2 regions of the Peribacillus sp. B-H-3 genome follow, and region 2 is predicted to be linked to the other one. Evidence: riboswitches for the same ligand, from Rfam matches in the RefSeq annotation. Region 2 holds a riboswitch; the other holds the start of a gene.
The links. Region 2 has a riboswitch for S-adenosylmethionine ahead of ACN6MY_RS03200 (methionine ABC transporter ATP-binding protein). Riboswitches for the same ligand answer to the same signal wherever they lie in the genome.
Positions count from the first base shown of each region.

Region 1: it holds a riboswitch for S-adenosylmethionine, as region 2 does, so the genes downstream of both, mtnW (2,3-diketo-5-methylthiopentyl-1-phosphate enolase) here and ACN6MY_RS03200 (methionine ABC transporter ATP-binding protein) in region 2, are expected to answer to the same signal.

Region 1 covers NZ_CP183879.1:3,220,792-3,224,207, forward strand. The annotation lists gene ACN6MY_RS16000 (2-hydroxy-3-keto-5-methylthiopentenyl-1-phosphate phosphatase) at 1-532, opposite strand, end outside; gene mtnW (2,3-diketo-5-methylthiopentyl-1-phosphate enolase) at 529-1,773, opposite strand; SAM riboswitch class I at 1,840-1,989, opposite strand; gene ACN6MY_RS16010 (pyridoxal phosphate-dependent aminotransferase) at 2,162-3,334, opposite strand.
Region 2 covers NZ_CP183879.1:665,986-669,401, forward strand. The annotation lists gene ACN6MY_RS03190 (CsbD family protein) at 1-142, opposite strand, end outside; gene ACN6MY_RS03195 (alpha/beta hydrolase) at 206-961, opposite strand; SAM riboswitch class I at 1,030-1,130, opposite strand; SAM riboswitch class I at 1,377-1,494, shown strand; gene ACN6MY_RS03200 (methionine ABC transporter ATP-binding protein) at 1,655-2,671, shown strand; gene ACN6MY_RS03205 (methionine ABC transporter permease) at 2,661-3,329, shown strand; gene ACN6MY_RS03210 (MetQ/NlpA family ABC transporter substrate-binding protein) at 3,326-3,416, shown strand, end outside.

The sequences.
Region 1 (3,416 bases), 2.1 Mb from region 2:
CTTCTTTAGCTGCTTTAAAGTCAGTGATAGAGTCGCCAATGACAATTTTATATGTATCAGCTTCCGAGATCTTTCTCATGATGGATGGCTTGCAGCAGCCGCATCCATTCTGGCATTGGTCATCACAGGAATAAGGCCATATAATCTGAATTCTTTCCTGTTCAAAGACCGCCTTATTGCAGTATAAAAGATCCAAATCCAGTATATTTTCAAGCAGTGGTTCAATAAAGAAATCGATCCCGCCGCTGACAACGTACAAAGGAATGCTGTTTTGCCTGGCAAATGCAACAAATTCTCGGAATCCGTCACGAATTACAGCACTGCTTTTGACAAATTCGATAATGTCCTGCGCAAGCCCGCTATCGAGCAGAGAAAACATCTTGCCAACACCTTCTGAAATGCTCACTTTCTGGGATAGTACATCATCCTTTATTGATTCCCAGCCTTCTGGAGCGAATTCTTTCATGATTGCTATAATGTTGTCGCTATTCGTGATTGTTCCGTCAAAGTCGCAAAAAATAATTGGTTTCATAGTCTCTCAGGAACACCTCCCCACAAATCCAGGGCTTTTCGGAGTTCCTGATGTTCCTTTGCAGCATCTTCAAGATTTATGCCGTTTAACGAAGCCTCTACAGCCTGGCGGAATGCCTTGCCGCCGCCTGCTGCTCCATCCGGATGGCCATGTACTCCTCCGCCTGCATTTATCACGCAATCCTTCCCGAAATCCTCCATTAAATGCGGCACCATACCTGGGTGGATGCCCGCTGACGGTACCGGAAAGGCTGTTTTCCATTGTTCTTCCTCTTTTGTCAGCTGACAGGCGAGCTCAATGGAAATATTCCGGTCAAGCGCAACATTTCCATATGGTGATGGAAAAAGCGATAAATCAGCGCCGGCATACCTGACAAGCTTGCCTAAAAGCAGCGGATGGGAAACTCCGTAAAATTCTGAAGCTGTAAATGAACCGCTGAATGCAGGATGTGCCATGATGGGAAGGGGGGCATCCTCCAATTCTCTTAAACTCTGAAGAACGTCCAGCCCATATGAAAAGACATTGAATAATAAAGCGTCAGCACCTGCTTCAGCAGCCATCCTTGCCTTATCGGCCAAGCCGAATGTGCTGCCTGTCAGATTAACAGCATATAATGTCCGCTTCCCTGTTTCTTCGTAAGACTGGCGAAGCACTTCCTTTCCCTGGATTATCCGGTCAAGAAAAGGAGTCTGATCATTTTCAAAAAGAATTTCATCATCTTTTACTAAATCAACGCCTCCTTGGGCTTGGGCGCTGAGCTGGCTTTTCAAATATGAAAGATCTCTGCCGATGACTCCCTTAAATATACTCATAACCAGCGGCCGGCCAAACACATCCAGTTTTTCGCGGATACCCTTTATTCCATATCGCGGACCTGGGAAGGAACTTCTCAATTCTCCAGTTAGTTCAAGATCCAATAATTTTATTGCGCCGTCCAATGAGAGCTTACCGAAAACCGTTGTCAATATTGCCGGCAGATCAGCTGAAAAGTTGAAAGCAGGATAAGCAATTTTAATGATGGAGCGGAATGTTTTTTCACCAAAATAATTATTAACTTTTCCCCTCTGTTCCAGCTCTTCTACGGACAAGACCCGCCCTTTATGCTTTTTGAGCTGTTCTTGTTCCAGCAGGGGCAAATCTGTCCACGTTCCTACTGTTAATCCAAGGGCAATTCCCTCTGCCTTTTTTTCGTGGTTTCCTTTTGAATCATGGACCATATATGTTGCTATAACTTCACTCACAGATTTCACTCCCGGATGTAAAAAATAAAAAAACCTCTTCAGAAAGAAGAGGCCTTTTGAGCCATCTTCTTATCTTTCAGCAAAAAGCTGCAAGAATTAGCACCGTGCCTTGCGGATTTTTCATCCGGCGAACGTATTCGCCCCATTTCACAATGGTATTACAGTCGGTTGCCGGGCTTCATCGGGCTAGTTCCCTCCACCTGCTCACAATAAGAAAATGAAATATTTTAATTAATCATTTTTTGCAATTGTTTAATAATTCATATTCGGAGTATGACAGGAAATTTATTTCTTGTCAATCACTTTCCGAGTTCCATATGTAAAGAATTTGCTGTGCCACAATTGCCGGTTAAAGTCCGTCAGCTGCTTCTAAACATGCATTTTGAATTTAAAATAAATGTAACGCAGCTATTCTCCTGACAGCCTCCAAAAGCCTGTCTTCACCAGTAAGCAGTCCGGCCCTCACATAGCCTTCTCCATATTCCCCAAAACCTGCCCCTGCTGCCACTGCAACATGTGCATGCTGAAGCAGGTAATCTGAAAATTCCTGTGAAGAAAATCCCGCTGGAACTTTGAGCCATGCAAAAAAAGAGCCATCTGGCGAAGATACATTCCACCCTATAGAACGCAGGCCTCCGATGAATGCCTTTTTCCGGGATTCATAAATGTTCACCAGTTCCTTGACGCATTGCTGGGAATGCAGCAGCGCTTCTTGTGCAGCCTCCTGGATAGCCGGGAATAAGCTCACATACATATGATCCTGCAGCAGTTCAATCGCTTCTATGACACTGGAGTTTCCGACAGCAAAACCCACACGCCAGCCGGCCATGTTATAGGTTTTGGAAAGTGTATATATTTCAATGCCAATGTCCTTGGCTCCCTGTGTCTGAAGGAAGCTCAGAGGTTTTTTTCCGCCAAACCCGATGCCGCCATACGCAAAATCATGAACGACGCAGATGGAGTGCTTCTTCGCAAGCTTTACCGTTTTCTCAAAGAAATTTTCTGTAGCTGCTGCACCCGTCGGATTATTTGGATAGTTTAAGAACATCAGTTTTGCCAAGTCGAGTGTATCTTGGCCGATTCCATCATAATCTGGCAGAAAACCGTTTTCCTGCAGAAGCGGCAGGGTTTTGATTTTGGCCTGCGCCAACGCTATCCCGGACATATAATCAGGGTACCCGGGATCTGGAACCAGCGCTGTGTCACCTGGATTCATCAGGCATTGCGGCAGTTCTACAAGCCCCGCTTTTCCGCCGAACAGGATGGCAACTTCTGAATCGGGATCAAGCTTGACATCATATTCTCTTTCATAAAATTCTGCTGCAGCTTCTTTCAGTGACCGAAGCCCCTTGAATGGCGAATATTTATGATTAACAGGATTTTCGGCAGCCTGCTGCAGCTTTTTAATAATATGCTGCGGTGTTGGCATATCCGGGTTTCCTTGTCCTAAATTGATTACATCATGTCCTTGTTCTGTTATGCTGTTCACCTTAGAGACCAGTGAAGCAAAAAACTGCTGAGGCAGATTTTTGAGCAGCTCTGATTTTTGGAATTCTATCATTTTGGCACCTTCTCTGAAATTTCTTGAATTTCTCGTCACAAATGATATATCTTAAAATTACTAATGTAAAGAAAATTCTATG
Region 2 (3,416 bases):
CTTCTTGGATTTCGCCTTTTAACTTATCTTTCTTGCCTTCGCCCTGCATTCTTTTATCATCGCTGGCATTGCCCATTTGGTCCTTGGCTTCACCTTTTACTTTATTTACAGTACCTTTGACTTTATCAGATAAACCACTCATCTTTATCTTCCTCCTTCATTGGTTTACTTGTTATTTACCCGCAGAGGAGTCTGTTAAACAAAATTATGATGCCATTTCTTTCTTGGAATGTTCTTCAATAAAGCGAAGCGTATTTTTGATAATGTGTTCCTTATCATAATCAAGGGAGGCCACATGGTAAGACTGCCTAAGAGCGATGAGTTCTTTTTCAGGCGAAGCGGCCTGATCATAAAGATAAAATGAACATTCTGCCGGAACCACATGGTCTTCAACCGAATAAAACAAGAGCAGGGGACAGGTTGTTTTTTTAACGTTTTCACTAGTCAGATCCATAAGCGACAGCAGCTGTTTAATTGAGTGGAGCGGCACTTCTGGATAGGTGATTTCTTTTGCCGATGGATCCTTGATATCTGGTGAGCCATCCGGGACGAAAAGGGGGGACTGGACTTTTCGGTATTGCTCATATTGCGGCACCTTTAAAGCAGCGTTAACTGTAATGACGCCATCACAGCTTGTCTTCGAAGCCAAATCAATGGCCAGAGCCCCGCCCATGGACTGCCCCAGGATATAAACCCTCCTGCAGGTTTGCTGAAGAACGCAGTAGGCGTCTTCCAGGTTTTGAATCCAATCCTGATAAGAACAGGCTTTCAGGTCGCTCGCAGCAGATCCGTGCCCTTTTAAACGGGGTGCATAAACGGTATATCCCTTCTCGGCAAACTGGCTCCCTAAATATTCAACACTCTGAGGAGTCCCGTTAAAACCGTGGCAAATTAAAATTCCTGTAGAATTGCCGGGATGGAAAAAGGATTCAGCACCAGGAATAACAGGGGAAAATGACATTGCGAAAAAACTCCTTTCTAATATAAAAAACTTTCCTTGCCCGGCTGCAAAGAAAGTTTTTTAAACAAATCTTATCAGCCAAAGCAAATATGCTTTGCTGGTAGGAGCACCTTTCATGAGGCTGCTGTGAAGTCATTGAGCCAGATCTCTCGTTCACTCGTGATAATGGTATATGAAGTTTATAATTTACTATTCTTATTAATTTACTTGGTTTTATAATAACACGATATGATTTTTTTCGTCAACCGTTCCCTCTTTTATCTGTAAAATCTTGTTCTGAATTCTTTTTGAATACATAACCTAGAATGACGAAACGGAAATTTTTTATTGGGAATTTTAAAAAAATATTGACTTATCCCATAAGTCCACATAATATTGTAGTTACAAATTAAAAAACAATTGAATAATATGCTATTACTTATCCAGAGAGGTGGAGGGACTGGCCCTGCGAAACCTCGGCAACGGGTTTGCTTCTTATTGCAAATACCGTGCTAATTCCTGCAAATCGGTACAATCGGTTTGAAAGATAAGAAGTAGATCGGCTTATACATATAAACCCTTCTTCTTATCTGTCATGGATAAAAGAAGGGTTTTTTCGTTTCCGGAAGATTGATGAAAGGGGCGGCTTATATGTATATAACTGATTAAACTTATGAGAATACTAGGTTAAAAGCGCCATAGGAGGAATTAGAATTGATTGAAATCAGAAATGTTTCAAAGGTTTATCAGGGAAAAACCCCTATTCATGCACTAAATAATATTTCTCTGACAATAGATAAGGGGAATATATTTGGAATCATAGGATTTTCAGGAGCAGGAAAAAGCACGTTAATAAGATGTCTTAATCGGTTAGAGGAACCGACAGAAGGAACAATCAGCATTGATGGATTGGACTTGATGTCATTGAATGAAAATGAACTTAGGAAAACACGCAGGGAAATTGGGATGATTTTTCAGCATTTTAATCTGCTTTCTGCTAAAACCGTTTTTGACAATATTGCAATGCCCCTATATCTCCAGGGGGAAAAGAAGCGGGATGTTCAAAAAAAGGTGATGAATCTCATTGAATTTGTAGGACTCAGCGGAAAGGAAAATGTTTATCCGGGCCATCTGTCTGGCGGACAAAAACAGCGTGTCGGAATCGCCAGGGCCCTTGTGACAGATCCCCAAATCCTGCTTTGTGATGAAGCAACATCCGCATTGGATCCAGAAACAACAAGAAATGTTCTTGAACTGTTAAGAAAGGTAAATAAAGCTTACAGTATTACCATTGTCCTGATTACACATGAAATGAGTGTGATTCGTGATTTATGCGATAAGGTGGCGGTGATTGACGACGGGGAAATCGTTGAAGAAGGGACAGTTTATGATGTGTTTACTAATCCTCAGAAAAGAATTACCCGTAATTTCGTTAATACCGTTCTGCAAAATGAAATACCGCCTCATTTATCAAAAAAAATAAGAAGCGGGACCTATTACCGTCTTGTTTTTCTGGGAGAAAAAGCGGCACGCCCTTTACTATCGGAAGTTTCCAAGCAGTTTGATATTCATCTGAACATCCTGTATGGATCTATTACAGAGCTGCAGGAAAAACCATACGGAAATCTTTTTATTGCGATTGACGGGGAAATTGAGGAAAGAAATAAGGCCGTTCAATTTATCTTGAATAGCGGAATCGACATAAAGGAGGCCGAAGCGCATGGAGCTTAATTGGGAATTTTTCTGGCCCCAGTTTTTCCAGGCTTGTGAAGAGACGTTTCTCACTGTGTTTGGATCATTCATTTTTGGAACAATCATAGGACTGCCATTAGGCATCATTCTTGTGATCACGAGACCCGGACATATCATGGAAAATAAGGCTGTTTTTCTAGCCCTGAATACCATTGTGAATATAGTCCGTTCTGTACCCTTTATTATTCTTCTGGTTGCTATTATTCCATTTACAAGGCTTGTGACGGGGACATCAATAGGTGTAGCTGCAGCGATTGTACCTTTGTCCATTTTTGTAGGCCCGTATCTTGCAAGGCTGATTGAAAATTCCATGCTCGAGGTGGATAAAGGAGTCCTGGAAACAGCTCACGCAATGGGAGCCACAAAAATGCAGATTATCACTAAATTCATTATTCCAGAAGCAGTGCCATCATTGATACTTTCGTTTACTACAGCAACGATCGGGCTGATCGGTTCGACAGCAGCGGCGGGCGCAGTAGGTGCAGGGGGTCTTGGGAACCTGGCTATTACTTATGGCTATCAGCGCTTTATCACGGTCGTTATTGTCATTACAGTCGTATTGCTTATTGTTAGCGTTCAGCTTATTCAAAGCTTTGGAAATACATGGTCAAGATATGTGAGGAGGAAAAGAGGATGAAAAGATTAAGTATTATTTTCGCGGCAGTGGCAAGTTTGATATTGGTTTTAGGAGCATGCTCATCAAATTCAGCTTCCAAGGATGGAG